DNA from 4 places in the Trichocoleus sp. FACHB-6 genome. Region 2 is predicted to be linked to each of the others. Evidence: predicted binding sites of a transcription regulator. Region 2 holds the regulator's gene; each other region holds the start of a gene.

Region 1 (7,574 bases), on a different contig from region 2:
AAGCCATGCAGGAAAACCAATGTGGGCAACTCTTTCAAACTGGTGGCAGCTGTTGACCGCCACGGTTCCCCTTCGTTAGTGTAGTACACCATTCTTCCCAACGAGGTGACAACTGAGTGCTGTTCAAATCCTGGTGGCTGAATCATGGGACAAACCTCCTATCTACTGCCATCATCGCCGATTTAGGTCTAGCAAAACCTCTGGCTGTGGAATGGTGATTAGTCATGAAGAACTTCCCCAATCCACACAGTCGATAGAAATGCCAAGAAACTCTAAAACCAAACCTCGTCTGTTTAAAGATTTGGTAAGTGGTTCTCTCACCCGAAAAATAGCCGTATTAAGTAAAAAAAACTAATAGCGCCTTAGTTTGACATCTGTGGCAGTTCGGAGACATCAGCTAGATAACGGATGCGAAACCGGAAAAAATCAGAGATAATTTTAACGGTAGGGGGTAAAACCCATCACCCCATTTTTCCGTACTTATGTAGACTTTCAGCTACGCTTAAACGAGTAGCCACCAGCAAACGTTGAGGAATGGAACATTTGCCATCATTTCCGGATCAGGAAGTTTAAAGTGCGGAATCTTTCGACTCGCCCAAGAAGCATTAATTGGGATGGCAATATAAAAAATGCTTTGGGAGTCAAGGAGGCTGGATGAACACAAGGAGAGTTGGTAGTTTAAGGTCGTCGCTTCCATTGAAAAGCCAGAAAGAAATCATCGTCCAGTGTCCAGTGCTAGATGCAGTTAAAGGCAATCCGGTTGTTGAAAAAGGGCGTTTACATAGTGTTATGGCAAAGCAATACAGTCCTGTGTGTGATGAAGTGGGCGAGTTTGAAGCATCAGCGACAGCTGATTTTCTCAACGCTGCTACCGTTGTCGCTTCTGCTGGCGCAAAGCCGTTAGAGTCTGATTTCGGCTTTCCGGTAAAAAAACCTACCTGCGTTCGCCTCAACATGGAAGATTTGACATGCTTTGAAGTAGTGGAACGTCAGTTTCAACAATGGGGAGTCACCTTTAGAAACGCGATCGCTCTCCAACCCTCAAACCCTGCCTTTCCCGTTCAGTCTGGCACCACAGTCCTCATGGGTGCGCCGAAAAACGGCTTGATAGAAGTGTTTTTCGAGTATCCAGTACGCTTTGTCAGCGGCTTTACCACCAGTTCTCAGCGAACTATTTTATCTGCCTTTGACGCCCAAGATAAACTCCTCGCCCGCACCGAGATACCTGGGCCAAATCTCGCCGGAACTGACTCCCCAATCCCTCCCAACACGCTCCTGAGCGTAAACGTACCTGATATCAGTCGGATTACTTTCTACGCCTTTGACGGTCAGCTAACCGTCGATGACTTAAGCTTTGGTTTCTAAGAGATAAGTTAGCGTTCCCACGTTTGAACCTTCCACTGAGAAAAAACTTATCGAGAGAGCCAGTAGGTTAGATATAATCTATCTGACTTAAGCAGGAAATCTCCGTGGCACAGGCGTCTAAATGGCGGCAGCAAATCGCTAACCTCATTGAAAGCTCGTCGCACAAACCATCAAAGTTGGCACTTTTCCAGCGGTTTCCTCAAGCAAGGTTGTCGCAAGGAGGCTGGCTGCTGGCGATCGCATTTATGTTGGCAATGCTTTTCTGGAACTGGAAGCTTCTGCTGGCTACCTGCGCTGGTGTGTTGGTAATGTTGCTGGTTTACTTGATGCAGGAATGGGACTGGCAAGTACACTGGTCAAGTATGCAACGGTTTTTTAGCGGCTCCAATCGTCAATTAACTCTGGCAGTTGGTAGCGGCGGACTGGCCACCTTCAGCACCTACATGGCTGCTTCCATCTGGGTAGACTCAGATAGCCCCTGGATTGCAACTGGTGCGATTCTTCAAGGCTTAGGCACCCTGTTAACTCTCATTTTGTTGGTGTGGCAAATTATTAGTCGTCAAGTGAATCGCGAAGAAGGTAATCTGAACCATCTGTTAACGGAACTAACAGAGGTTGACCCCCTGAAGCGTTTGCTTGCAGTTCGTCAACTGAGCGCTTTAGTAACAGATGCTCGGTTAGAGCGCGATCGCAAACGTACCATCGCCGAATATTTTCGCCTGATGTTGAGTCGAGAGCCGGAAGCTGTCATCCGCGACGCAATTCTTGATGGTCTGCAAGAGCTGGAATCACAGCAGCTAACTAAAGCCAGTCAGCCGTTAAAGATACCCATCACTGTGAAAAGCTCTGCCAGAAAATTAAGAATTAAAAATTGACCGGATGTGCAACTTTTTCTTAGCTCCCCAATTGTCCCTTGGGTTGGGAGTATCACACTATAAAGAAAGTTGCACATGGCTTACATCGGGGATGCTTCACTTTTAATTTTCAAACTTGGGTTCAGCTTTTTCCACTGAAGCATCGTTGATTCCCAAAGTTAGCTCTAAAGGTGTCTGGGAAGGATATGCCTTCACAACCTCCCGATAAACATCGTAATTCGTCGGCAACGTCACCGTCTGGTTGCCAGAGCGATAGGTGATCTGGTAGTCCACATCTCGCAACAGACCAGGTGTACTTGTCTGTTCGCCTGGTTGTTGTCGCTGTTCAATTTCATCCAGCGTCGGTTGTGGCGGGAGAGCCGCCCACCAAAGTTCCCGCTCATGAGGGCCAATAACCGCTCCTTCTGGTTTCTCGCCATTGCGGTTGAGCAAAGAAGTAGAGCCAAAAGTTTCTATTCGCTCTAGATTGCGGCTGGGATTAGTAAAGTAGTGAACTTTCCAAGTAAAAGTAGTCCGCGCTGTTGCTTCATACTGGCTGGTAGTTACAGTGCTGCACCCAGCAAGAGCAACCAAAAGAAAAAATCGTGTGACGGTGGCAAAAATTTGCTTTTGTTGTAAAAATTGACCTTTAAGACTCACTGTATGCTGACACCAATTTAAAAGACTAAATGCAGCTGGCTCCGCTATTTCCTATTGTGTACCGAATTCTTCAGCCTGCCTTTCCTAACTGTCTGTGGTCGGGTGCTGCAAATTCAAAAGCGATCGCTCTCACCTTTGATGATGGCCCCCATCCTCAGTACACCAGAGAGCTGTTACAAGTGCTAGACCGCTACAGCATCACTGCTAGTTTTTTCTGGCTCGGTGCCTGTGTCAACCGTTACCCAACAGTTGCTAAAGAAGTCTACGACCGGGGCCACTGGATTGGATTACACGGATACGATCATCGCGCCTTTCCTAAACTCAGCCCAACGGAACTCCAGCAAAGTATAGAACACACCCAACAGGCAATCCAAAAAGCTTGTCAACTAGATTCACGCTACATCCGAGATATCCGGCCCCCCAACGGTTTGTTTACACCCCAAACCTTAGATTTATTGCACCAGTGGAACTATCGACCTGTCATGTGGAGCGTCGTCCCGGAAGACTGGGTGCGTCCAGGAATTTCCCTGGTCGTAGAGCGGGTGCTGCGGCAAGTTCGCAATGGTTCAGTGATTGTTCTGCACGATGGCTACTACGGTGGACAAGACGTAGCCCAAACCACTAGCCAGCTAATTCCCCAACTATTGCAGCAAGGATACCAGTTTGTCACCATTGATTTTTTGTGGCAACAAGCCAAATTGAGTGGTCAATGCGGATTTTGCAATATATATTGATGTTTTAGATGTCACATTTAGTCCCAGTTGATTAGAATGACTGAATAGAATTCAGCCATTTGTCTCAACCGCTGACCTATAAAGCTTAATAGTATGGAGTTATATTTGAGCTTAACGTAAGATAAAAGGACAATTTCTCGTAGTTTTGGCTTGCACGTTCATTACTGCTTAGTGCTATTGTCGCCAATCCTTTGACGCTGGAAAAGCGGCCAATTGATAGAAAGGCAGCGAAAAACTGGCTTGTTTTCTCAAGAAAGCGAGTAAGTAAGAGCAAATCCTGTAAAAATTAGTTCAAGGAGATGGGCTGCATGATGGGTGCATCAATTCCAATTGCATTATCCATTTGGAAAAGCTCGCCAGACATTAATTTCATATTTGCAGGATTAAATAATCAAAAAACGTGCAATTTTTGTAAGAGAGGCTACAATCGGAAAGGTCTTGAACATATCCAGCATTAACACCTACCCCAACGCTTTTAAGTTCGCCCTGGCGTTGCGAGGAATGTATTCTCTCTTTCTCTCACCTAGTCAGTGAGCAACCTTTGAATGCTGGCAAACTATACCACTGACTAACTTGTTTGTAGATTAACCACACCATCTTCTGGTCTTTAACTGAAGGAGCATGAGGAATTAGGCATGACCCAGGCCAACGACGTACTCGAAATCATCATTCAGCCTGACAGCGAAATGTTAGAGCTATTAATTGACGAAGAAGCGGATCGAGATGAAGAATTTGTAGACGTGGCACCGGATGAAGAAGACGGTAAGCCTGGTAAGGTAGCCAGATCCCGTCGTCGGGTGCAAACTAAAAAGAAGCACTATACAGAGGATTCGATTCGCCTATATTTACAAGAAATTGGTCGGATTCGCCTGCTACGCGCCGACGAAGAAATTGAACTTGCTCGGAAAATTGCAGATTTGCTGGAATTGGAACGTTTACGCCAGCAATTGATCGAAAATCTAGAGCGGGAACCCCAAGATATAGAGTGGGCTGAAGGGGTACTGAAATCTGAGCGAGTCTGGGAACAACTTACTACTCAGTTAGGAAGAGAACCAGAACAAGAAGAGTGGTCTAAAGAGGTTAAAAAGCGCCTACCAGCGTTTCGACATCGCCTCTATGTAGGTCGCCGCGCTAAGGACAAAATGGTGCAGTCAAACCTGCGTTTGGTGGTTTCGATTGCCAAGAAATATATGAATCGCGGGTTATCTTTCCAAGACTTGATTCAGGAAGGCAGTCTGGGATTGATTCGCGCCGCTGAGAAATTCGACCACGAGAAAGGCTACAAGTTTTCAACTTACGCTACATGGTGGATTCGTCAGGCAATAACCAGAGCGATCGCTGACCAATCTCGCACCATCCGCCTACCTGTTCACCTCTACGAAACCATTTCTCGCATCAAGAAAACCACCAAACTCCTTTCTCAGGAAATGGGCCGCAAACCCACTGAAGAAGAAATTGCTACGAGAATGGAGATGACCATTGAGAAACTGCGTTTCATCGCCAAATCTGCCCAATTGCCGATATCCTTAGAAACGCCAATCGGCAAAGAAGAAGATTCTCGACTGGGAGACTTCATCGAAGCTGATGGTGAAACCCCAGAAGATCAAGTTTCCAAAAATTTGCTCAGGGAAGACTTAGAAAGCGTCCTCGATACTCTCAGCCCCCGCGAACGCGACGTTTTACGTCTGCGCTACGGCTTAGATGATGGACGCATGAAGACCCTCGAAGAAATCGGTCAAATCTTCAACGTCACCCGCGAACGAATCCGTCAAATCGAAGCGAAAGCCCTCCGCAAGTTGCGCCACCCCAACCGCAACAGCATCCTCAAAGAATACATTCGCTAAACAATAGCTTTGAGCAAATAGGGTGGGCATTGCCCACCCTATTTTCTTAGCTTTTTTTTCCTAACAATAACTCTACAGATATTCAAAAACACCATATTTTATAAAAAAGCTGGATATTTCCGAAGAAACACCCAGCGAATTGAGATTGACCGAGGTTAAGAAGACTGAAAAATTACATTAAGCCCCAGAAGTGAAGTACACCTTGACCACTGGTGAGTTCAATAATTACAGCAGCGAGGAATCCAATCATCGCCAGACGACCGTTCCAGTTTTCAGCTTGAGGGGTAAAGCCAACCTTCGTTACATCGTTGCGATCTTGAGTTTGCATAGTTTTATACTGACTGGAATAAAATTTGGTTACATTATGTAAATTAATGTAACTAAAGATCGGCGATCGCGCAACAATCTGCTCCGCTTGCGGATGAAAATTGACTTTGGTGCGAAAATATAAGGCACTTGGGCCTGCTTCCGTCACACTCTTGCAAAATGATATGTCGCTAACCGCCGCCAAACTGCTAAGCGATCGCTTAGATAATTATTATCAGCAGATTGCAGCAGTCATTCTCAACCGTCAAAATCCGATAACCGGGCTATTACCCGCCAGTACCGCCATTAACGCCCACGGCGACTATACCGACGCTTGGGTGCGAGACAACGTTTATAGCATTCTCGCGGTTTGGGGATTGGCGCTGGCTTACCGCAAAGTTGATGAAGATGGGGGACGCACCTACGAACTAGAACAAAGCGTGGTCAAGCTGATGCGGGGGCTGTTGTTCTGCATGATGCGCCAAAGCCACAAGGTAGAAAGTTTTAAACAAAGCCAATCCCTGCTAGACTGCCTGCACGCCAAATACAACACCAGTTCTGGCGATGTTGTCGTCGGCGATGACGCTTGGGGACACTTGCAATTAGATGCTACCTCCCTGTTTTTGCTGATGCTGGCGCAGATGACAGCATCCGGGTTACACATCATCTACTGCATAGATGAAGTTAACTTCGTGCAAAATCTGGTGTATTACATTGGTCGCGCATACCGAACACCCGATTATGGAATTTGGGAACGAGGAAATAAAATTAATCGGGGGAATCCAGAACTGAACGCAAGTTCGGTGGGAATGGCAAAAGCCGCCTTAGAAGCAATTAGCGGGTTGGATTTATTCGGGGTACGCGGTTCTCAGGCTTCGGTTATCCACGTCTTACCTGATGAAATCGCTCGCGCCCGGATGACGCTGAAATCCTTGCTGCCAAGAGAATCTAGCTCAAAAGAAGTTGATGCAGCATTGTTGAGTGTAATTAGTTTCCCAGCCTTTGCGGTGGAAAATATGGAACTGGTGGAACGCACCCGCCAGAAAATTATTGACAAGCTGGAAGGACGCTATGGCTGCAAACGCTTTTTGCGAGATGGACACCAAACCGTTTTGGAAGATACCAGCCGCTTGCACTATGAACCTTGGGAATTGCAACAGTTTGAGCATATTGAGTGCGAATGGCCTTTATTTTTCACTTATTTGGTGCTGGATGGCTTGTTTCACAGAGACACAGAACAAGTTAAAGACTACCAAGAGTGTTTAGAGTCTCTGTTAATTGAACAGGAAGGTTTGGGGTTGCTACCTGAACTGTATTATGTGCCGAGAGAGAAAATAGAGGCGGAAAGGTTAAATCCTCACAGTCAGACACGTTTACCTAACGAAAATATTCCCTTGGTATGGGCGCAAAGCTTGTATTTATTAGGGCAAATGTTGAGTGAAGGTTTGGTGGCGGTGGGAGATATTGACCCACTGGGACGGCATTTAACAATGAATCGCAATCAAGACCCATTGGTGCAAATTGCCCTCTTAGCTGAAGATGAGGATTTACAGGCAAAATTGCAAGTTCAGGGCATTGCAACCCAAACACCAACGCAGGTGGAACCGATTCAGGTACGTCAAGCAACCGACTTGTCAGGGGTTTTTACTCAAATTGGTCGGAACGATAAACTAGGACTTACTGGCAGACCTGTAAGGCGGTTGCGGAGTTTAACGACATCGCGGGTTTTTCGCGTCCGAGGTGAGACGATTGTCTTTTTACCGTCGTTTTTGGATCAACAGCAATTTTATCTGACGCTGGATTATCATTTT
Region 2 (7,574 bases):
TGGGGGAAGTCTGGGGAGATTCCCGCGAGTGGCTGGATGGGACTCAGTTTGACGGGGTGATGAACTATCTCTTTGCTGCGCCGACTATTGCTTTTGCCGCAGGCGATCGCGTAGACATTGACCAAGTGAAAGATCGTTCTTACCATCCCTACCCGCCCCTCTTTGCCCCAGAGTATGCCGAAAAAATCCAGCAATTGTTGGAATTTTATCCGTGGGATATTCAACTGACTCAGTTGAATTTGTTAGCTAGCCACGATACTGCGCGACTGATTTCTATTGCAGGCGGCGACAAGAAAAGTGTTCAACTAGCAACATTGCTGCTATTGACTTATCCCGGTGCGCCAAGCATCTACTATGGTGATGAAGTGGGATTACCGGGAAAACTCGATCCCGACTCGCGCCGAGGCTTTCCGATGGAAGCTCACTGGGAACGTGATGTTCTAGATTATCACAAGCAACTCATCGCCCTGCGTCACCAATACCCTGCCTTGCGTACAGGTGATTACAAAGTTCTGTTTGCAGAAGGGACAGTTTATGTATTTGCTCGGACTTTGGGAGATCAGGAGATAATTGTTGCTGTTAACGTTGGTACTGCACCCGCAGAAGACGTAAGGGTTGAGGCGGCATTAAAATCCAAACCTAGTAAGTTATTGTATGGCACAGCTGAGGTGTCTTGGAGCGTTGAGGGAGAATCCAAACTACAGTTGAATTTGCCGTCGCGTAGTGGCTGCATACTTGGTTGAGGGGGAAGCGATCGCTTTCTAACCTAACCCCTAACCCCCTCTTTGTGAACGAAGATCAGGGTGGTTTCATACAACCCTTAGAAAATATCGAAAATTGCGATATTTGGTAGGAGCATGGCATTGCCATGCCCCTACAGCCAACCAAAATCAACATTACACTGTCAAGTTTTCGCCTTCGGTTCTGCCTCACCTTCGGTACGACAAGCAACTAGACACAAGTTCGGCAATCCTACTATTTTGGTTATTGCTCGTATTTTGCGCTTCAGCTCAGATATCATCCCTATATGCAGATGTTTAAAAGTCTCAAAACTTCTGACATCTGAAAACAGATTTCTATAAAAGGCGCAATATTGGGAGCAGTTAATTATAAGTATATTTGAGCCAAGCAAAGCTATCGATCAGTTGCTTTGATCGATGGATTGAAAGTTGAATTAGATGAGCTTTAAATAATAAAAGAAAGACAAGCGATCGCGTTCAACTAAATAACTTGGCGCTCAACTCATGCTTAATCCGATTCAAAATTGAAGTTTCATCCAGGGAAGTGAGAATGCGAGTCACAACTGCTTTCGGGCCATCTGGCCCCCAGGAAGCGCCATTGAGGAGGTAAGTTTTAGTAACTTGTCCGATGCCATAACAAGAGACACCAGCGACACCAGCTTGAGTTAACGCCACCGAGAGATAGGGAGCTAAAGATGCGCCTCCGGTCATGGGTGCAGAGATACCCAACAAACTTTTGAGTGAACTGAGTCCGAGGTTGGCCAGCAATTCGCTGGCACTAATCCCGCCCATAGTCAGGGCAATTTTTTGCAGCAATCCCACAGCACCAGTTTGAGTCATGGGAATACCGTAGAGTTTGGATAGAGTGAGAATCATTGCCACATCAATGATGGCACCAGAGAGGAGGTCAACTACCGTTAGTGGGTTGAGAGCGATCGCTACCGCCTTCGCCATCACCGACTTCCAGATAATCTGATTGGCACAATCATCCCGAATTTGCATTTTACGCTGCACCAGCTGCTCATTCACATCATCGGCATACAGCATAGTATTAAGAGCCACCAGCGACTTACCTTCCCGGTGCAAAATTTCGAGGATTTTCAACTTCAAATCCATAACTTGTGGCGTTCCCGGCTGTCGCTGCACGGTTCTAGTTCCGTCAGGACGGCGCACAGCTTGCGCCACCAGAGGCGACGCCGCCACCATGACAATTTCATCCGGTGATAGCAATTCTCGCACTCGCTCATCCCGAATTTTATGGTAAATTGCTATCCGGTCGGCATCCGGATATTGGTCAATTTTGTTAAAAACCAGCAACATCGGTTTACCAACTTCCCGCAGTTGCGACAGCGCCTCAAATTCTACCTTAGTCATGTCGCCGGAAATGATAAATAGCAGCAAATCTGCCTGTCGGGCAACTTGTCGCGCTAAGGTTTCGCGGGTTTCTCCGTCTACTTCGTCAATCCCCGGAGTGTCAATCAGCTGAATCTGGGAATTGCCCAGACTTGGCAGCGTGACTCGCAAAACTTCGGAATTACTTTGTGCTTCAGGCTCATTTTCCAGTTGCCAGCTGGCATCTTGATGAGTGCGGGTGACACCATGAAGAGGCCCGGTTTCAAACACGTTCTTACCCAATAAAGCATTGAGTACGGAAGATTTGCCCCTTCCCACCATGCCAAAGGCGGCAATTTGGACGAGTGACTGATCTAACTTGTCCAGCATCGTTGCCAAGTCCTCAATTTCGGACTCCAGTCCTGCCCGTTCTTGGGAAGTAAGATCCAAATTGCCTACCAGGTCTCGCAGGGCGTTTTGCGCCTTTTTGTAGTTCAGTTCTGCCTGGATATCATCAAAGCTGAAAATGGCGCTGTCTAATTCTTGATCCAAAGCGCTGTAGTTCAATTGTGGTGAAGGTGACTGGTTGGAATTTGGGGTTGCGTCAGATGTTGAACGAGTCAAAATTGCACCTACTGTCTTGCCTGGAGTTACTCTTCTTTCATCCTAGTCACTGCCCGTCGAGTCTGGCACTTTCCATGTCTAGGGGCGTATTTGCTTTTGAGTTTTGGCAAATGCAAGTCAGCTGTGAGAATGATGTTATCTACACGTGCGTAGCCATAAGTTTAGTATTGTTGCTGAAATTTTGGCATTTGAATCAGCTGAGTGATTGTGAGTTCTAAACGTTTACCTCAAACCACTGCCTACGTCCGAATTACCCAATTGTCCTGGCAACAGGGTTTTCTGAAAGGGGAAGTTACAGCGGCGCAGTATGAGTGGCAGTTCCATTGGTGTTTCCGACAGGGGGAGTTGTCGGTCTCACCTTCTTTGGGACGCGCCCTAATTCTGGAACCATTAGGGCGGTTTTTAGAGCAGAAGGATTATCAGTTGGAGCCTGGGGGAGACTATGCCTTTACTATCAGGGCAGAACTTTAGCCAGTGGTCCGTTGATGATTACCAATTCCTGATTCCCAGCCGTAGTGCTTAGTTATTAGTTGTTTGTATTTTTAGGTACCTTTCGATGAGGAGGATGGCGACAATATCATCAATTGGTCGGGGTGGTTCGCGCAATCCTTTGGGGATGAGGCTAGAAAGGCCTTTTGGGGGATACATTTGCCAGTAGCGATCGCGTGCTTCTAGAGTGCTGTAGCGCTCATCTACCATGACTATCGGCAACGATGCAGGTAATTCTGTCTGAAGTTTCTTTTTCCAGGTTTTGGCTGTAGTTTGATCGCCCATTACCAGAGTAGCGATCGCGAATTGTTCGCACAAGTTTTTGATGATTGCGATCGCTTCTGGTGCTGGCACCACCTGATGATAATCCAGTATCAGGTCAAGTCCCATCACGGCTATACCACACTTATCGCGCCCTGGATCGAAACCTAAAATCATTTTAATTGGGAATTAGGAATTGGCAATTGGGAATTGGGAATTGGGAATTGGGGATTACATACTAAAAATTACCTCTCCATTCTGCACGACTACCAAATTCAGTTTCAGCGGCCCTATGAGATATGTATCTTCTGCCACTACCGCCTTGAGATCGATAGGCTGCTTGAACTTTTTTAGCTTCTCAATAAAGCGAATCAGGCTGGTAATTCGACCGTCGCCTACCTGAATTGTATCGTTCAAAATTCCAGCTCGATTGGCTCGGAACTGAGATGCTCCCAAGAGCAGATCGATCTGCTGCCGGATTTGTTGGTCGTTCATAGTTGAAGGGTCGGCAGATGTTGCGGCGATGATATCACCACCACTGAACACAATTTTATTCACTGTCGCGTCTGCAAAGACTTGTACGTCTTTTTCGCCTTGGACGTAGTTGCCAGCCGAGAAAATTCGCACCAGGTAGGGGCGACCATCTTTAATTTGGTTAAGCAGTTGGTCTACCTGGGCTTGGGTAATTTGCACTACGCGCTCATTCACCATCTTGTTGTTATTGTTGTTACCAGGTCGCGTAGCTTTCATTGCTGTGCGATTTGCTTCTCGTAAAAGCTGATCTATAACCTGACGGGCGGCGGCGGGATCGACAATGCGGAAGACACCAAAAGCCAGAACTTGACCGCGCTGGAGCGCGACGTTACCTTGACGCAAGGCTTGATAGGATTGGTAATACTGTTCCAGGTCTGCTACTTCCTGCTCTAGGGCAGCTTGTTGTTTTTCTATTTCCTTGAGGCGAGTTTCGCGCTGGGCAATTACTTGATCTCGTGCGGAAATTTCCTCATCAAGTTGGGCGAGGGCTGTGTCTCGCTTGGCGATTTCTCGATCGCGTTGGTCAATGCTGTTTCTCAGGTTGGAAATTTTTTGATCAAGTTCCGCCAAGGCTTGGTCACGAATGGCAATTTCCCGATCGCGTTCTGTGATGGCTTGGTCAAGCTTGGCAATTTCGCGATCGCGTTGAGTAACTTGGCCCTTGAGTTGGGTAATTTGAGCCTTTACGCGATCGCGCTGCTTGATTAGTTCCTGACGTTCCCCTTGGAGTTGTTGAATTTCCGAACGTAGATTTACCGCTTGTCCAGAAACATTTTCCAGCTGTTGCTGGGTTTTCTCAAAGCTAGCCGCAACGCTTTTAAGTTCGCGCTCTGTCTTACTCAGTTGTGCCTCTGTCTGGGCTTGTCTGCCTAGTGCTGCCGCCAGAGACTTATTAATGGCATCCAGACGCTTCTGGGCGGCTTGCTGCTCGGTGCGGGCTAGTGAGAGTTCGTTTTCAGTTTGTTGTTTCTGGGCTGCAACTTTGGAGAGTTCGCTTTCAGTTTGTTGTTTCTGGGCTACAGTTTCGTCAAGCTCCCGACGAGCGGTTCTGAGTTTTCGCTGAATTTCATCAACTTGAAACACGCCTGTGCGTAACGGCTTGCTGGTGGCAAATAGGATCGTCAGGGTTGAGGCGGAAATCATCAAACCTGTAAGAATTGTAACTAAGACCGCAGTTTTCTTGGGACGCAGATTGAACAGACTCAGCCGCGCTTTTCCCACGCGAGTGCCAATGCGATCGCCCAAGGTGGCGATCGCACCACCCAATACCAAAATCGATAAAATTAAGACCAGCGCACTGGTGGCCATTTTCCAGCTTCAGCTATCACCTCTCAAGCTTAAGCATAAAGGCTTTTTTATGATAGACGCTGGTACTTCAACTATTGATTAACAAAAGCTGACAGTGCAAAAGATGTTTTAGGTGAACTGCTGGCTCAAAGCTACCGGGTTATGAACGGTAATTTTTTTCTTATTGATAGAAATCATTTTCTCGGAGCGTAAATCTCCCAGTAACCGGGTGACTGTAACTCTTGTGGAACCAATTGCTTCTGCGATCGCTTGGTGAGAAAGCTTCAGATCAACTGTAATTCCATTGGGGCCTGGAACGCCAAAATCTCGACAGAGAATCAACAAAAAACTCACCAATCGCGATCCCATATCCCGGTGCGCCAAAGTCTCAATCATCATCTCTGTTTGCAAGATCCGCGATGAAAGCCCCCGCAGCATCAACATCGACAATTCTGGATTATCCTTGAGCGCTTGCTCCACCTGTTCAATTGGTGCTGAAAGCAACTCCACAGGCGTAAATGCTACTGCGTGATAAAATCTGTCTGACCGATTCCCGGTAATCAACGACAGTACGCCAAAGACGCTGTTTTCTCGCAGCAGCGCCACTGTAATTTCTTCCCCAGCTTCGTACACGCGAGACAGCTTCACAGCTCCTTTGAGCAAAAAATATACCCGTTCAGCCGGGTCTCCGGGGAAAAAGATAGTTTTGCCCCGATCAAAGGTTTCCACCACTGGCGGAAACGCCCCACCTCCGATTTGACGGAACACAGCTGCTAACGGTCTATCTTGCGTCACTACCACTTCCTTTATCCTTATTGCTGCCCTAGAAACTCTTCTGGGAATTACAACCGACTGTGAGAAATTTCTGACTTTAGACACTGATAAACTGACTCTTAGGCAGTTTTTTGTGCTGCTTGATACATAATTTTAAAGTTCTTTTATCCTCCAAGTTTTTCCAAGTGCCTCAACCCCACGGCGCAAATCAGACTGTTAAGGAAAATGTCTATATCTTGACAATACCTGTTTGATAAGCTGGGATGCAGTTTGAGTCATGTTGAGTAAGCTTCGATCCGGACGCAAGCTATCTTAATTACCGCCCTAAATCGGATATTCTCTAATATTGCCTTCAAAATTGACATCATGCTAGATTTATCAGGAAAAAATGCCCTAGTTACTGGCATTGCCAACAACCGCTCAATCGCTTGGGGTATTGCCCAGCAGTTACACAAAGCTGGTGCAAATTTGGGAGTTACTTATCTACCAGACGACCGAGGACGCTTTGAGAAGAAAGTCGCCGAATTGGTAGAACCTCTCAACCCCAGTTTGTTTTTACCTTGCGATGTTCAGAATGATGACCAAATTCGTTCTACATTTGATGCCATCCGCGATAAGTGGGGCAGGCTAGATATTTTAATCCATTGTCTTGCTTTTGCCAACAAGGACGATTTATCAGGTGATTTTAGCAACACCACTCGCGCTGGCTTCACCCAAGCTTTGGAAATTAGCACCTACTCGTTAGTTCAACTGGCTGGGGCGGCGAAACCACTGATGACAGAAGGCGGCAGTATTGTCACGCTTACTTATTTGGGCGGCGTTAAGGTGATCCCCAATTACAATGTCATGGGCATTGCTAAGTCTGGCTTGGAAATGAGCGTGCGTTATCTAGCCTCGGAGATGGGGCCTGCTAATATTCGCGTGAATGCAATCTCAGCTGGGCCGATCCGCACTCTAGCATCATCGGCGGTGGGTGGCATTCTGGATATGATCCATCATGTTGAGGAAGTAGCACCACTGCGGCGAACTGTGACTCAGACAGAAGTAGGAAATGCTGCTAGTTTCTTGTGCAGCGACTTGGCAAGTGGGATTACGGGTCAGGTGCTGTATGTAGATGCTGGGTACGAGATTATGGGAATGTGATGTAGGGGCTGGGGATTGGGGACTGGGGAAAGAATCTAACTTACCCCATTCCCTAGCTCGATAGCATAGAATAATAAACTTACTTGTTTCTTGTTAGTGAGCATCTGCTATGCAGACAAGCGATCGCGTTTCCACCACTCCGCACCTTGAACAATTTTTATCACCTCGCACGGCTACGGTTGCACGTAAGACGGGCGAAACTGATGTCTTGGTGACAGTAAACTTAGACGGGAATGGGACTTGCAACGCCAATACGGGCATTCCCTTTTTGGATCATATGCTGCATCAAATTGCCTCTCACGGGCTGATTGATTTGGATGTAGCCGCGAAAGGGGATTTAGAAATTGATGACCACCACACCAACGAAGATGTGGGGATTACGTTGGGAAT
Region 3 (7,574 bases), on a different contig from region 2:
AAACTCACAAATTGCCTCATACGCCTTCAGGCGACTCCCAGCCAACCCTGAAGTAACAACCATATAGGTGAGATCGCCTTGGTGCAACACAGCGCGTCCGCCAGTCGGACGACGCACCAAATCCAACACACCACCTGCATTTAGCTGCTGCCAAGATGCAGGCCATCGAAGTTGGTGATACCCCAGCGAGATTGCCGCTGGAGACCAAGTATAAAAGCGCAAAGCTGGCGGATGCCGTCCCAGCTGGTGTTGCTCCAATAACCATCGGTCGATAGCCATCTGGACGCAACCTGACGCTTGCAGCAAGGGAATCAAACGCCAATAGTTGTCATTAGTCATTAGTCAGTTGTCCATTGAAGTATTCGTAGTAGCTAATTGCCATCTTGTTTTTGAGATTACCAATTAGCTACTAGCTTTTGACTAATGACCACTGACTAATGACTAACTACCATATTCAGCCTGTAAAGGTTCGTCGTTGTTATCTGCAATAGTCGCCACAATGGTAATAGCGCGGGAAATTTCTCCCGGAGAAAGCTCTGCCACAGTGCGAGACGAAAGCACAACAACTTGGTTGTCTACAATACCGAAATGCGATTCAAACGTTTCAGACCAGTTCATTTCCAGTAGTTTCCGCATTAACTGCGCTTCGTTTTTGGCAGGTAGCTTCAGTACATTAGACCAAACTGTAAACGTATCATCATCGGTGATGCCAGTGAGTTGCACAAACACTTCGGCAGTACCGTACTTAAACTTCCAGAGGTATTTATTTTCCTCGCCTTGACTCACCATCGCGGTGTCGTCCTGATCCAAGCTGGAGATGACAGTTTGAATCACATCTACATAATTCACTGCCGTTGCATCCTCGATCTGCTCGTTGGTAATCAGATCCTCTGTTGAAAGTCCTTGAGTGGAAATTTCGGTAGCAGGCTGTTTGGTGGTCATAAAACCTTCTGCTTATGAGTTTTGCGGTTTGCTTAGACCAACTCTATCGTCTAGAGGGACGCTTTGAGGACACCCCAATAGATTAGTTTTTTTTAAGTTTCTGAAATTTGAATGGGCGAGCCTCATACCTCCCCTCCCCATAACTCGTTCCCAGGATGAGCCTGGGAACGCTAGAGAAGGAAGCGATCGCGTCCCCAGGAGACAACCATAGTGCGAGACTATCGTTATACCAGTGGCTTTCTCGCGATCAAATACTTGCTCATAAAGTGAACCTCAGTGGTAATGTCCGTGAACCCAGCCTTATCTAACCTTTCCACCAAATCATCAGTGATGTAGTGCTTGTAATACGGCTCGTGGAACATTTCGTGAAAATTTTCCATCAGTGGCTTCAATTCTGGAGAATCGCTCATCTGAATCGAGTCGCAAATAATAAACACTCCTCCCGGTTGCGTCACCCGGAAGGATTCCTCAATCACCCGCTGACGCGCCGCCGCTGGCAACTCGTGGAACAAGAAAACAGACGTTGTCGCATGGAAATAGTTATCCACATAAGGTAACTCTTCCCCATTCGCCTGTAACAGTTGCGGCAATTCCCCTTGATTTTCCGTCAACAGTTGATTTGCCTTACGCAAGTAAGCAGGCGACAAATCTACACCAAAGAGGGATGCCTTCGGCAGAGCATCGCGAATTAACTTCAAAGTGCGACCCGTTCCGCAAGCCACATCAAGGATGCGAATTTGTTGTGGTGGAGTTGAATCAAAAGCTTTTAGTGCTTGCTTCAACGGAGCGAGAATGCGCCGCCGCATCGGATCTGCTGTGCCACCAAACAAAATTTCCACCTGCAAATCATACAGATTTGCTGACCAATCGCTCAAGTAGCCATCAGTTTGATGATGGAAGTTTTGCAGATAGTAGCTAGGATAACCATCCATCGCAATGTCTGGCGAAAACTCTTGATAACGCTTCTGATTTGCGCGCTGCCAAATTTGCAGCGTATCCAGGCAAAGCACGGGATAGTAGCGGAAAAAATCTGACCAAGGATTATCAAACAGCACACTCTGGGGATATACGCCCCGTTCGGCATCCTGCCAGTCTGCTTCGATAATCTGATTCATCCGTTGTTGAAGTTTGGGTATAACTTCTGGCGGAACAGGTTTACTTTTTATCTCAACACGAGGAGAGATTAGGTTCAGCAGCTGTGTAGTTAAGGCTTTATGAGCTAGACCAAAGTAACTTTTTCCCTGCTGAAAAGTTTGATAGGTCAGCTTGGCGAGATTGTCAGGAATGGGAATTAATTGGTCAATTTTGGAGGTGGACTGCATAGCGATTGAAGATTTGCGCTTTCTAACTTGGGATGAGTATAAAACGATGAGAAGGTTTATTTAGTTTTGTAAAGATACATTTTTTATCGTAGCTCAGTTTTTTCAGTTTCGATCTGTCCTTGGTGAGACAGCAAAAAAAAGCGCCACCCGTCAGAGTGGCGCTTTAGATTTGGTTTTCTCGTTCCCGGTCGGAGACTGGAAACGAGAACGAGAAAATTAGCAATCGTAGTAGAGGGCGAACTCGTAAGGATGAGGACGCAACCGCATTGGGTTAACTTCGTTATCCAGCTTGTAAGAAATCCAGGTATTGATGAAGTCTTCTGTGAACACACCCGGTTCAGTTAAGAAAGCGTGATCGTGTTCTAGTGCTTCGAGTGCTGCATCCAGAGAACCTGGGGTGGAAGGAATTTTGCTCAACTCTTCGGGGCTGAGGTCGTAGATATCAACATCCAGGGAAGGGCCGGGGTCAATTTGGTTCTTGATACCATCTAGACCAGCACAGAGCATCGCAGCAAAAGCCAAATAGGGATTGCTGGTGGCATCCGGACAACGGAACTCTAAGCGCTTCGCCTTGGGATTGGTGCCAGATAGAGGAATCCGGATGGAGGCGGAACGGTTGCCTTGCGAGTAAGCTAAGTTTACGGGTGCTTCAAAGCCGGGGACTAGGCGCTTGTAAGAATTGGTTGTGGGGTTAGTCAACGCCAACAGTGCGGGTGCGTGCTTGAGCAAGCCACCAATGTAATGCAGCGCCATTTGACTCAAACCAGCGTACTTATCGCCTGCAAACAGCGGTTGCCCATCTTTCCAGATAGACTGGTGGGTGTGCATCCCGGAACCGTTATCGTTAAATACTGGCTTCGGCATGAAGGTGACGGTTTTGCCATATTTCCTGGCAACGTTCTTGATCACATACTTATACGTCATCAAAGAGTCAGCTGCCTTGATCAAAGTTTCAAAGCGGAAACCGAGTTCGCACTGACCGCCCGAAGCAACCTCATGGTGATGCTTTTCAATTGGCACGCCGCACTTTGCCATCGTCAGCAGCATTTCCGTCCGCATATCTTGGGAGGTATCGGTCGGGGCAACGGGGAAGTAACCTTCTTTGTAGCGAGGCTTGTAACCGAGGTTGCCACCTTCTTCTTTTTTACCAGAATTCCAACGCCCTTCGATGGAATCTACGTGGTAATAGCCTTCATGCTGGTTTTGGTCAAAGCGAACATCATCAAAAATGAAAAATTCAGCTTCTGGGCCGATGAAGACGGTATCGCCAATTCCGGTAGAAATTAAGTAATCTACTGCTTTCTGGGCAATCGTCCGGGGGTCGCGGCTGTATGGTTCGCCTGTCCGGGGTTCGACAATGCTACAGACTACGCTCAAAGTTGGCTCTGCCATGAACGGGTCGATCCAGGCAGTTGTTGGATCAAGCACCATCGCCATGTCTGATTCGTTGATGGCTTTCCAACCTCGAATACTTGAGCCATCGAAAGGTACGCCTTCGGTGAAGCTGCTTTCATCGATTTGGTTTTGATACACCGACAAATGCTGCCAGATACCCGGCATATCGATGAACTTTAGGTCAATGATCTGGATGTTTTTTTCTTTAACGTAATTTAGGAACTCTTGCGGGTTCTGGAACATTTGGCGGACTCCTTAATTTCTATGCTGGCTCAAATCTGGAAAGCCAAAAAAAACGGTCTAACGATCATCAGGGGTGGTGGATCGCCAAGTCAAGGGGAAAACTTGGATCGAGGGCAAGCAATTTTCCGACAGAAGGCAATGCTTGTACTGAAACATCCTAAAGATAGGTTTCCGGATAATTTGTATCGTAGTATACAAAATTACGAGTGCTGATTTGCCACTAATCTGAAAAAAGTTAAAAATTGTAGCAAAATTTACAAATATCTCTTATGTGCATCATAATTATAATTAATCAGTATCAAAAGCTACTTTTTAGGCGGGGGAAGCGTGGTGTTTAAATTAAATAAGGATTTTGACCAGCAAGAAGCACTACAGTATCAATCAGGAACGCGGGTAGAGCTAAAGCAGCGTCCTGGGGTTGTAGATATTATTGCTGAATATGACCCGATGATGGTGCCGCCAATCTGGTTGGTTAATGATCCTCAACCACGCTATCCAGAAGAGTTGACATTGGTGCCAGCAGCAGGTATGAATGTCAGCTGGTTGAAAGCAGTGGGGAGTCGGAAAGTGCGATCGCAAGCTTCCCAGTCTCCAAACAGCAGCACAAGGTCGCTGGCATATCGCAGTTGCTCTCTTCCAAAAGTTGCCCACTAAGAAAGCACCGCACGCATCAACACTGTGGGATGCTTAATAGATGAGAATATGCTCAGGGAAGTGTTGAGTGTTGTAAACTACAACGTTGGTAGTGGGTAGGCAACAGCACCCTGAGTGATAGAAAATCATCTATAGAGCTTGTTGTTGGGAGAGTAATATCATGCGGGACGCAATCACAAACCTGATTAAGAATTACGATGTTTCGGGTCGTTACCTGGATCGTAATGCCGTCGATTCGCTGAAGTCTTATTTTCAGACAGGTACGGCACGAGTCCAAGCGGCTGCGGCAATCAATGCCAATTCAGCATCGATTGTCAAGCAAGCTGGTTCCCAGCTATTTGAAGAATTGCCGGAGTTGATTCGACCGGGTGGAAATGCTTATACGACTCGCCGTTATGCGGCTTGTCTGCGGGATATGGACTATTATCTGCGCTATGCCAGCTATGCGTTGGTCGCGGGTGATACGAATGTGCTGGATGAGCGAGTGCTACAAGGTCTGCGGGAAACCTACAATTCCTTGGGTGTGCCTATTGGCCCGACTGTGCGCGGTATCCAGATAATGAAGGATATTGTGAAGCAGCAGGTAGCAGCGGCTGGGGTGGAAAATACTGGATTTGTAGATCAGCCGTTTGACCATATGACTCGCGATTTGAGCGAACAGGATGTTTAAGCTAGAAGATTGAAGCTTAGAAGATGGAGGATTGGAGGTTATAACCTGTAACCTTCTAACCTTCCACTTGCTTTTTGGAGCGATCGCACTTTTTCCTTTGTATTGGGGAAAGGCGCGATCGCTTTTTTATGTAGCTTTTTGAACCAAATAAAAGCCTATCTCGATCCTAAACTCTCGACACTTAACGGCACCAAATCCCCATGTGTTGTGTATCCTAACAGCATTGGCTCATGCTGTCGGATAAACTTGCCTGTCAGTACACAGCGTTCTTCCTGCTGCGCTGTGGCGGGAACGCTGGCTCGAATATCAGACCGGGAAAATTTGGGTTTATACTCATCGGATTTTTGCTGCACGTAGTTCCAGAGGATATCTCGAATCAACGCTTGATATCCTTGATGTCCTGCGAGTTCTTTGAGTTCTTCCTTGAGTTCCCTTTCTAGGCGTATGCTGGTGACTTCCATTTCTGTTGTCGAGGTGCGTGGTAAGGTACGCATGATTTTTTCTCCTAAAGATGTGGACATAGTAATACAAGTGTAGTATATTGAAAGTCACATTCAAATTAAAACCTTCAAAAAGCTTTCCTGTGAGACACATACCTACCCGCTCCATGTCAACCTGCCATCCGAACGCCCAAACAAGTTGGGAATCGGCGGCTATTGTCGTGGAGTTTCGATTTATGGGCGATTATGGCTTACAGGGAGATTCCTGCGGGATTGATGAAAAAAATTTGGATGGCAAAAATGGTGGTAGTCTGCGGTTTGCAGAACCACAGATAAATAAACAAAGCGGGAGGTACAGGCAAAAAGTGACTGTACCAATATAGGACGAGAAGACCCAAGAGCAGTTTTCCAGCCCCCGCTTCTAAGAAAAAGAGGCGGGGGTTAATTGTATGAGGAGCCAAGTCGTGACAAGCGCAACTGAGGTGTTAAATAGGTCGGTAGTGGTATTTTCCCAGAATTACTTACCGATGAGCCGGGTGAATATTAAACGAGCGATCGCATTGATGATCAGCGGTAAAGCCGAACCGCTAAATTTTAGCGATGCAGCCGGTTGGCAAGTGCGATCGCCCAGCATAGTTATCGATGTGCCAGAACAAATCCGCTTAACGGTGACTGGCGCAGAGAGAGTCTGGCGGGTTCCCCCGGTAAATCGTAGAGAATTGCTGCGGCGAGATCATCACACCTGTCAATACTGCGGTAACACGAAACAGTTGACGATAGATCACGTCATTCCCTTATCAAAAGGCGGAAAACACACTTGGGATAACGTAGTTATAGCCTGCGAAAAGTGTAACCAACGTAAAGGCGATCGCACTCCCCTACAAGCGGGAATGCCACTTCGCACCCAGCCAAAAGCACCGATGCACCCTGCTGTTGCCTTTGCCGAACAGTTTTGGCGCGAACAGCACACTCACTCTGAGTAAAGGAGATACCAGGCAATGTTGAAATTAACATACACCGAAAATGGATTTTACTTGGAATGTCTGGCTCAATCCTTAGAGGAGTGGGTAACACTACGGGTTGTTTTGGCGCTGCGAGTTGGCACAAGTATCTCCATCGAACCCAGCACTGCTTCGTTTTTGCTCCCCGCTACTTTGCCAGAAGTAGAACAATTAGCAACTCTGGTACAGCGGGAAGGTTCTGAAATCATCGGCGTGTGTGCTTGCGATGCCGATTACATCGAAGTCTGTCTGAATGGAACTTGGATCGAGGGAGATGGGGAGAATGGCGAAGGTGTGTTTGTAGCTGCATTAAGCGATCGCGCTGAATTCTTCCTCTTCAAGCTGTGGCAAGATGCTCAATCCTGTACCTCCTCCTTGAGGTAATCAAATCACTTTTGGGTGGGTCAAAAAACCCACCCTTTTTTAGACATTCTGGAGGTAATAGCTGAATCTAAGATGGAGGACGTAAAATATTTTCTAGCTCGGCTTTAAGAGAAGTATTTTCTTCGCTTAGGAGCAGCAATTCATGGGATATTCGCTGAATTTCTTCATCTTTCAAAGCTAAGTGCTGCTCTAATTCTTCTATGTTCGTTATGCCTCCACCAACTCCCTGTTTTTGAATATTTGGTTTATATTTGCAACTATAAAGCTTTCCATTTGTTCCTAAAACTTTATTTGGAAACGAATCATTAATTCCTTTTAGGATTCGCCGCACCTGTTTTTCATCTATACCTAGTTCTTCTGCAATTAAACGGTGACTTTTTCCTTTTCTCCTAAGTTCTATAACTTTGGCTGTTCTTCTAGGGTCAATTTTTATGCGGTTTAGTGGTGGATTAAAATATTTAATTAATTCTTTTTCAGCTAAGGATAATTGTGATTTCTCACTTATCTCTAACCATGCTAATCT
Region 4 (7,574 bases), on a different contig from region 2:
GGCAAGCGGCACGGGAATTAGAGTTGACGGATATTGGACGCGATCGCGAACCGATCAAAATGTTTGACGGAACAACTTTCAACCCCGACGACCCCCTGCAATACCTCAACAGCGTCAAAATTAAGCGCCCAACCATCATCGAAGAAATCAACATCGACCAATTAGTTATTAGTAAATAGCTAATGGCTGATGGCAAAAACAATTAGTAATCCTTCATCCCCATCCTTCTCATGCAAACTGTAAACAACAGCAACACCTCATCAGTCAGTCCGCAGCCGTCAGCCTTTAGTCCGGTCATCAACCGCGACCCGTATTTGGTAATTGAGAATGTCTCCAAAGTCTATCCTTCTGCCCAAGGCCCATGCACCGTTCTGGATGGGGTAAACCTCACAGTTTACGAAGGCGAATTTATCTGCCTGATTGGTCACTCTGGTTGTGGCAAATCCACACTGTTAAACATGGTGTCAGGTTTCAACAAGCCAACTCATGGGGAAGTGCGCCTGCAAACTGCGACAATTCGCGAACCAGGCCCAGATCGGATGATGGTGTTTCAAAACTATTGTCTCCTGCCCTGGATGACTGCCTTTGATAACGTATATTTGGCAGTAGATTCCGTCTTCCCAGACAAACCCCACAAAGAAAAAGTCGCCATCGTCAAAGAACATTTGGCGATGGTGGGACTCACCGAAGCCGCTGACAAAAAGCCAACGCAACTATCTGGCGGGATGAAACAGCGGGTAGCGATCGCCCGCGCCCTTTCCATACGCCCCAAAGTTCTGATTTTAGATGAGCCTTTCGGCGCATTAGATGCCATCACCAAAGAAGAATTACAAGAAGAACTCCTGACAATTTGGCGGGAACATCGGGTAACAGTCTTAATGATTACCCACGACATCGACGAAGCGCTGTTTCTAGCAGATCGGTTAGTCATGATGACCAACGGCCCAAAAGCTAAAATCGGCGAAATCTTGAATATTCCCTTCTCCCGTCCCCGCAACCGCGCCCAGATTATGGAAAATCCTGAATACTACAACTTGCGTAACTACGCCTTAGACTTCTTGTATAACCGATTTGCTCATGACGATGAATAGTCATTGGCTATTTGCAGGATGGATGGCTAATAGCTAATAGCAATCCTTGCAGGAGTTGTAAATTCTCTTACTCTGCGCCCTCTGCGCCTCAGCAGTTCGTTTTTTTCATCAAACTAGGACTGCTTAGCCATTAGCAATAAACTATAGACTAATGACAACTGACACGACAAAAACCCTTTGCCCTTACTGCGGTGTTGGTTGCGGACTGGAGGTTTCACCTCCAGCACAACCAGGTAAAGCAGTAAATAGGGATAGTCAAGGAACTCCCATCTGGAAAGTGCAGGGCGATCGCACTCACCCTTCCAGTCAGGGTATGGTGTGTGTCAAGGGTGCAACCGTTGCCGAGTCTCTGTCCAAAGACCGGCTCCTCTATCCAATGGTGCGCGACTCCCTAGACGAACCCTTCCGCCGCGCCTCCTGGGAAGAAGCTTTAGATCGCGTGGCGAGTCGGATTAAAACCGTTCTCTCGACTCAAGGGCCAGAAGCCGTCTGTATGTATGGCTCTGGACAACTGCAAACAGAAGATTACTATGTTGCTCAGAAACTCCTTAAAGGGTGTCTGGGTACTAATAATTTTGACTCCAATTCGCGGCTGTGTATGTCCTCCGCCGTGGCAGGTTATTCTCAGAGCTTTGGAAGCGATGGCCCTCCCTGCTGCTACGAAGATTTAGATGTAACCGATTGTGCCTTTATCATCGGTAGCAACACGGCAGAATGTCACCCAATTATTTTTAACCGCCTGCGGAAACACCACAAGAAAAATCCCAAGGTGAAAATGATTGTGGTCGATCCCAGAAAAACCACTACAGCGGAAGCAGCAGATTTACACTTAGCGATAAAACCAGGGACTGATATTGATTTACTCAACGGTATCGCCCACCTGTTGATGCGTTGGGGCAGAATTGATACTTTTTTTATTGACGAATGCACCTCCAATTTTCCGGCTTATGCTGAGGTGATTCAGCACTATCCGCCGGAAGTTGTCGCCAAACGGTGCGGCATATCCGTAAAAGAACTGGAAACAGCTGCTCACTACTGGGCTGATTCTGAGCGGGTGCTGTCTATGTGGTCGATGGGCGTGAATCAGTCTTCGGAAGGGACTGCCAAGGTACGGACTATTATTAATCTGCACCTAATGACTGCTCAGATTGGTAAACCGGGGAGCGGCCCTTTTTCCCTGACAGGTCAGCCAAACGCGATGGGTGGACGGGAAACTGGGGGACTTTCCCACATCCTACCAGGCTATAGAGTGGTAAAAAATCCCCAACATCGTGCCGAATTAGAAGAATTTTGGCAACTTCCCGCTGGACAGATTTCGCCTGTTCCAGGTTTGGCGGCGTGGGACATCATCACGGGTCTGGAAACTGGCGATGTCGGAATGCTCTGGATTGCGGCAACTAACCCTGCTGTGAGTTTACCCGATTTAGAACGTTCTAAGGCAGCGTTAATGCGATCGCCTTTTACGGTATACCAAGACGCATATTACCCCACCGAAACTGCCGAATTTGCTCACGTCTTGCTTCCTGCGGCGCAGTGGAGCGAAAAAACTGGGACAATGACTAACTCTGAGCGAGTTGTCACTTTATGTAAGGCGTTTCGTACTCCTCCCGGTGAAGCGAAAGCCGATTGGAAAATCTTTGTGGAAGTAGCACGGCGGCTGGGCTTTGGCGACAAATTTCCTTACTCTACCTCAGCTGAAGTTTATGACGAATATGCTCAGGTAACACGCGATCGCGTCTGCGATATGAGTGGCATCAGTCACGCACGACTAGCAGCACAAGGCCCGCTACAATGGCCCCTCCCAAAGGAAAAGGAATCTAGACTCCCGGCTGTGAAGCGATTGTATACAGATGGGCGCTTTCCTTCGCCTGATGGACGGGCGCGTTTTGGGGCATACCATTCACGCGGTTTGGCAGAACCACCAGATCCAGACTATCCCTATGTCCTCACTACAGGCAGACTTTACGGCCATTGGCACACCCAAACCCGCACGGGACGGATTGATAAAATCAAGCAGATGCACCCGAATCCATTTATTGAGATTCATCCCCGCGATGCTGCCAATTTAGATGTTCAGGAGAATGATTTGGTGGAAGTGCAAAGTCGTCGCGGCACATCTCGTTTTCCAGCTAAAGTAACAAAAGCAATTTCCCCCGGAACTGTCTTTGTCCCAATGCACTGGGGCGCACTTTGGGCAGACAAAGCAGAAGCTAATGCCCTAACTCATCACATATCCTGTCCCGACTCGCTGCAACCAGAATTAAAGGCTTGTGCAGTGCAACTTGTACCTGTTGTTGCCGAAAAATCTGAGGGAGGTTATTTGCGTTGTGACACTAAATCTCCGGCTTTTTCTTCACGAGTTTAGCTTGGTATAAATTTGTGAAAAATTAGTCCTTTTTGGTGGAAAAGCGAACCGCCGAGCCGCTGAGGGCGCTGAGGAAAAGAAGCACACCTCTAAAGAGAGTTTTAGCAATCTTCCAAAAGAAAGAGTTAAAAAATTATAAATATTTCAAAAGGTGGGGTTCTGGGTAAATAGGCATCTTCTGTAACAAAGTCTACCGATTCCTGGCATAAGAGGGCATAAGGTTAGATAAAAATCTGACTAGATTGTCCGATAAATAGCTGTTGAGGCGAGTCGTGCGCTCGCTAGAGACATAATATGCAACGAGGCTAAAACTTATGACGGAAGCAACCGAAGTACCAGGAAAGGTAGGTAAAGCTCAGGTGGAAGCGAACGGCTCCCCAGCAACCGTCGAATCATCTGAAAATTTGACAAATGCAGGCGAAGCAACACCAACCCAAAACAAATTTGAAAGGATTAAATCCGAAAAAGATGGTCTGGTATTAAAGCAAGAACTAGACTATTTAGCAGAGATTGGCTGGGAAGCGATGGAAGAAGCCGATAGAGACTATCGGTTGCGGGTTTTGGGTTTGTTTTACCGCACAGTGACACCAGGCAAATTTATGCTGCGGATGCGGCTGGCGAATGGGATTTTAAGTGCTTACCAAATGCGGGTTTTGGCTGAAATTGTGCAGCATTACGGAGATGAGGGAAACGCCGATATCACCACACGGCAAAATATTCAACTGCGACAGATACGCCTTGAAGATGTACCAGATATCTACCGAAAATTAGAACAAGCTGGATTAACATCGGTTCAGTCTGGCGTGGACAATGTTCGCAATATTACGGGTTCACCTTTAGCAGGAATCGATCCAGATGAATTGATCGATACGCGGGGATTGTGTCGCATGGTGCAGGACATGATCACTAATATGGGGAAAGGGAATCCAGAGTTTACGAATTTGCCAAGAAAATTTAATATTGCGATCGCAGGTTGTCGTGACAATTCAGTTCACGCCGAACTTAACGATATCGGTTTCATCCCAGCCTACAAAAACGACACCATCGGCTTTAATGTCATCGTCGGCGGGATGTTCTCACCCAAACGTTACGAAGCTTCAGTTCCTATGAATGCTTGGGTTCCACCACAAGACGTGGTGGCTTTGAGCCGAGCCATTTTAGAAGTTTACCGCGACCACGGGCTGCGGGCGAATCGGCAAAAGTCGCGGCTGATGTATCTGATTGATAAATGGGGAATTGAGAAGTTTAGAGAAGAGATAGAAAAACGCTTTGGTGAAGTTGGTGGCACTCTACCTCTGCAATCGGCTGCTGAAAAAGATGAATTCCTGTGGGAAAAGAAAGATTACATCGGAGTTTATAAACAGAAGCAACCTGGATTAAACTTTGTGGGTTTACATATTCCCGTCGGTCGGATGTATGCCCAAGATATGTTTGACTTAGCCAGAATTGCCGAGGTGTATGGTAGTGGGGAAATTCGCTTTACAGTTGAGCAAAATTTAATTATTCCCAATATCCCCGATACTCGTATGGAAGCGTTTTTAAAAGAACCAATTTTAGAACGTTTTTCAGTTAATCCAGAGAACTTGATGCGCGGGTTAGTTTCCTGCACGGGGAGTCAATTCTGCGGCTTTGCACTAATAGAAACCAAGAACCGCGCTTTGGCTTTTGTAAAAGCATTGGAAGCCGAATTAACTTTACCTCAACCAATACGAATTCACTGGACGGGATGCCCCAATTCCTGCGGTCAACCGCAAGTGGCAGATATTGGGTTGATGGGAACAAAAGGACGCAAGAATGGCAAAGTCGTCGAAGCCGTCGATATCTGGATGGGCGGGAAAGTAGGTTATGAAGCTGAACTTGGTAGCCGGGTGATGAAATCGATTCCCTGTGACGATCTTAAGCCAGTGCTGCGAGATTTGTTGGTTGAACACTTTGGGGCAAAACCGAAGCAGTCATTAGTTCTTAGTCATTAGTTTGTTGCTAATGGGTAATAGGTAATTCTTAATTGCCCTTAGCCATTAGCCAATGACTAATTACCAATAACAAATAACTAAGAATATGAGTGATTTAATCAAAACGCTCTGCCCTTACTGTGGTGTTGGGTGTGGTTTAGAAGTTTCGCCGCCAGCCCAAGCTAATCGGGAAACGAATCGAGATAGTAAAGGCAATCCTGTCTGGAAAGTTCGAGGCGATCGCGCTCATCCTTCGAGCCAGGGTATGGTATGTGTCAAAGGAGCCACAGTTACAGAGTCTATCAGTAAAGATCGACTGATGTATCCAATGATGCGCGATTCCCTGGATGAACCTTTCCGTCGCGCTTCTTGGGACGAAGCCTTAAATGCGATCGCAAGTCGCATTAAAACTGTGCGTGACACCTCTGGTGCAGATGCAATCTGCCTCTATGGTTCCGGTCAATTCCTCACGGAAGACTATTATCTTGCCCAAAAACTTTTTAAAGGTATTTTGGGGACTAATAACTTTGATACCAACTCGCGTCTGTGTATGTCTTCCGCCACAGCCGGGTATTATTACAGCTTGGGTTCAGATGGACCCCCCTGTTGCTACGAAGACCTGGAATTAACAGATTGTGCCTTTATCATCGGTTCCAATGCGGCAGAATGTCACCCGATTATCTTCAACCGACTGCGGAAACACCACAAGCAAAACAAGAATGTCAAAATGATTGTGGTCGATCCGCGCCGTACCACTACAGCTGAAGCCGCAGATTTGCATCTGGCAATTCGACCAGGTACAGACATTGATCTACTCAATGGTATTGGTTATCTGTTGCTGCGCTGGAACCGCCTCAACATTGAATTTATAGACGAATGCACCACAGGTTTTCCATCCTACACTGAGGTAATTCAGCACTATCCGCCGGAAGTTGTCTCTGAACGATGCGGAATTTCCATCCATGACTTGATAACAGCTGCAAAAGCTTGGGCTGAATCGAAGCGTGTGCTGTCTATGTGGACAATGGGTTTAAACCAGTCTTCAGAAGGTACCGCCAAAGTGTGCAGTCTGATCAATTTGCACCTCATGACTGGTCAAATTGGCTTTCCCGGAAGCGGCCCTTTTTCGCTGACAGGTCAGCCGAACGCGATGGGAGGAAGGGAAGTTGGCGGTTTGGCGCATCTTTTACCTGGGTATCGTTTGGTAAAAAATGAGCAGCACCGAACTGAAGTTGAGCAGTTTTGGGGATTACAACCTGGGCAAATTTCGCCAGTTCCCGGCCGCAGCGCTTGGGAAATTATTACTGGACTAGAGATAGGAGAAGTAGAATTTTTGTGGATTGCGGCGACTAACCCAGCGGTGAGTATGCCGGATTTGGAACGGACAAAAGCCGCCCTTAAGACTTCGCCTTTTACTGTCTATCAAGACGCTTACTATCCCACAGAAACTGCCGAATTTGCTCACGTTTTGTTACCAGCAGCGCAGTGGGGCGAAAAAACTGGCACGATGACCAATTCTGAGCGAGTAGTAACGCTTTGTCCAGCTTTCCGTCCGCCAGTAGGACAGGCGAGAGCAGATTGGGAAATCTTTGCAGAAGTCGGTCGTCGCTTGGGATTTGCTGAACAGTTTGCTTTTACTTCTTCAGCGGAAGTTTATGCGGAATTTGTGCAGTTGACACGCGATCGCGTCTGCGAACAAACTGGCATCAGTCATGCACGATTAGCAGCACAAGGCCCTATACAATGGCCCGAACCGGACAAAAAAGAACTGCAATCTTTACCCAAGGCGGTGAAAAGGCTGTATACAAATTTCCGTTTTTCCACCCCTGATGGAAGGGCGCGTTTTGTTGCCCATCATTCACGGGGTTTAGCAGAACCACCAGATCCAGACTATCCCTTTGTCCTCACTACTGGCAGACTTTACGGACATTGGCACACTCAAACCCGTACTGGACGCATTGAGAAAATTTGCCAGATGCACCCGAATCCCTTTATTGAGATTCATCCGCGCGATGCTACAAAGCTGGGTATTCAGGAGAACGATTTGCTGGAAGTCCGAAGTCGTCGCGGTACATCCAGATTTCCAGCCAAAGTCACAAAGACAATTTCCCCTGGAACTGTCTTTGTCCCCATACACTGGGGCTTTCTTTGGGCAGACAAGGCAGA

What was found. Region 2 encodes NtcA, which controls nitrogen genes in cyanobacteria. Its sites were predicted from a motif close to TTTGTANNNNNNNNTACAAA; they were not measured.
Region 1: rpoD (RNA polymerase sigma factor RpoD) is a predicted target of NtcA. The motif match lies at 4,022-4,041, and genes of this name have one in related genera.
Region 3: glnA (type I glutamate--ammonia ligase) is a predicted target of NtcA. The motif match lies at 4,082-4,101, and genes of this name have one in related genera.
Region 4: H6F66_RS10940 (ferredoxin--nitrite reductase) is a predicted target of NtcA. The motif match lies at 3,634-3,653, and genes of this name have one in related genera.

What each region holds. Positions count from the first base shown of each region.
Region 1 is NZ_JACJOY010000027.1:52,865-60,438, forward strand. It holds gene H6F66_RS05830 (alpha/beta hydrolase) at 1-146, opposite strand, end outside; gene H6F66_RS05835 (hypothetical protein) at 655-1,365, shown strand; gene H6F66_RS05840 (hypothetical protein) at 1,470-2,240, shown strand; gene H6F66_RS05845 (hypothetical protein) at 2,343-2,843, opposite strand; gene H6F66_RS05850 (polysaccharide deacetylase family protein) at 2,909-3,613, shown strand; gene rpoD (RNA polymerase sigma factor RpoD) at 4,249-5,457, shown strand; gene H6F66_RS05860 (chlorophyll a/b-binding protein) at 5,630-5,785, opposite strand; gene H6F66_RS05865 (glycoside hydrolase family 15 protein) at 5,949-7,574, shown strand, end outside.
Region 2 is NZ_JACJOY010000023.1:28,699-36,272, forward strand. It holds gene H6F66_RS04290 (glycoside hydrolase family 13 protein) at 1-743, shown strand, start outside; gene H6F66_RS04295 (GTP-binding protein) at 1,218-2,639, opposite strand; gene H6F66_RS04300 (DUF3146 family protein) at 2,904-3,167, shown strand; gene H6F66_RS04305 (pre-16S rRNA-processing nuclease YqgF) at 3,216-3,623, opposite strand; gene H6F66_RS04310 (DUF3084 domain-containing protein) at 3,678-5,288, opposite strand; gene ntcA (global nitrogen regulator NtcA) at 5,397-6,068, opposite strand; gene fabI (enoyl-ACP reductase FabI) at 6,408-7,184, shown strand; gene hisB (imidazoleglycerol-phosphate dehydratase HisB) at 7,294-7,574, shown strand, end outside.
Region 3 is NZ_JACJOY010000021.1:520-8,093, reverse strand. It holds gene H6F66_RS03630 (biotin/lipoate A/B protein ligase family protein) at 1-339, opposite strand, end outside; gene H6F66_RS03625 (YbjN domain-containing protein) at 442-942, opposite strand; gene H6F66_RS03620 (methyltransferase domain-containing protein) at 1,167-2,228, opposite strand; gene glnA (type I glutamate--ammonia ligase) at 2,481-3,902, opposite strand; gene H6F66_RS27520 (hypothetical protein) at 4,233-4,556, shown strand; gene apcB (allophycocyanin subunit beta) at 4,717-5,226, shown strand; gene H6F66_RS03600 (hypothetical protein) at 5,382-5,720, opposite strand; gene H6F66_RS03595 (hypothetical protein) at 5,834-6,049, shown strand; gene H6F66_RS03590 (HNH endonuclease) at 6,131-6,649, shown strand; gene H6F66_RS03585 (alr0857 family protein) at 6,665-7,051, shown strand; gene H6F66_RS03580 (GIY-YIG nuclease family protein) at 7,119-7,574, opposite strand, start outside.
Region 4 is NZ_JACJOY010000057.1:57,059-64,632, reverse strand. It holds gene H6F66_RS10955 (nitrate ABC transporter ATP-binding protein) at 1-179, shown strand, start outside; gene H6F66_RS10950 (nitrate ABC transporter ATP-binding protein) at 231-1,091, shown strand; gene H6F66_RS10945 (nitrate reductase) at 1,243-3,456, shown strand; gene H6F66_RS10940 (ferredoxin--nitrite reductase) at 3,861-5,429, shown strand; gene H6F66_RS10935 (nitrate reductase) at 5,515-7,574, shown strand, end outside.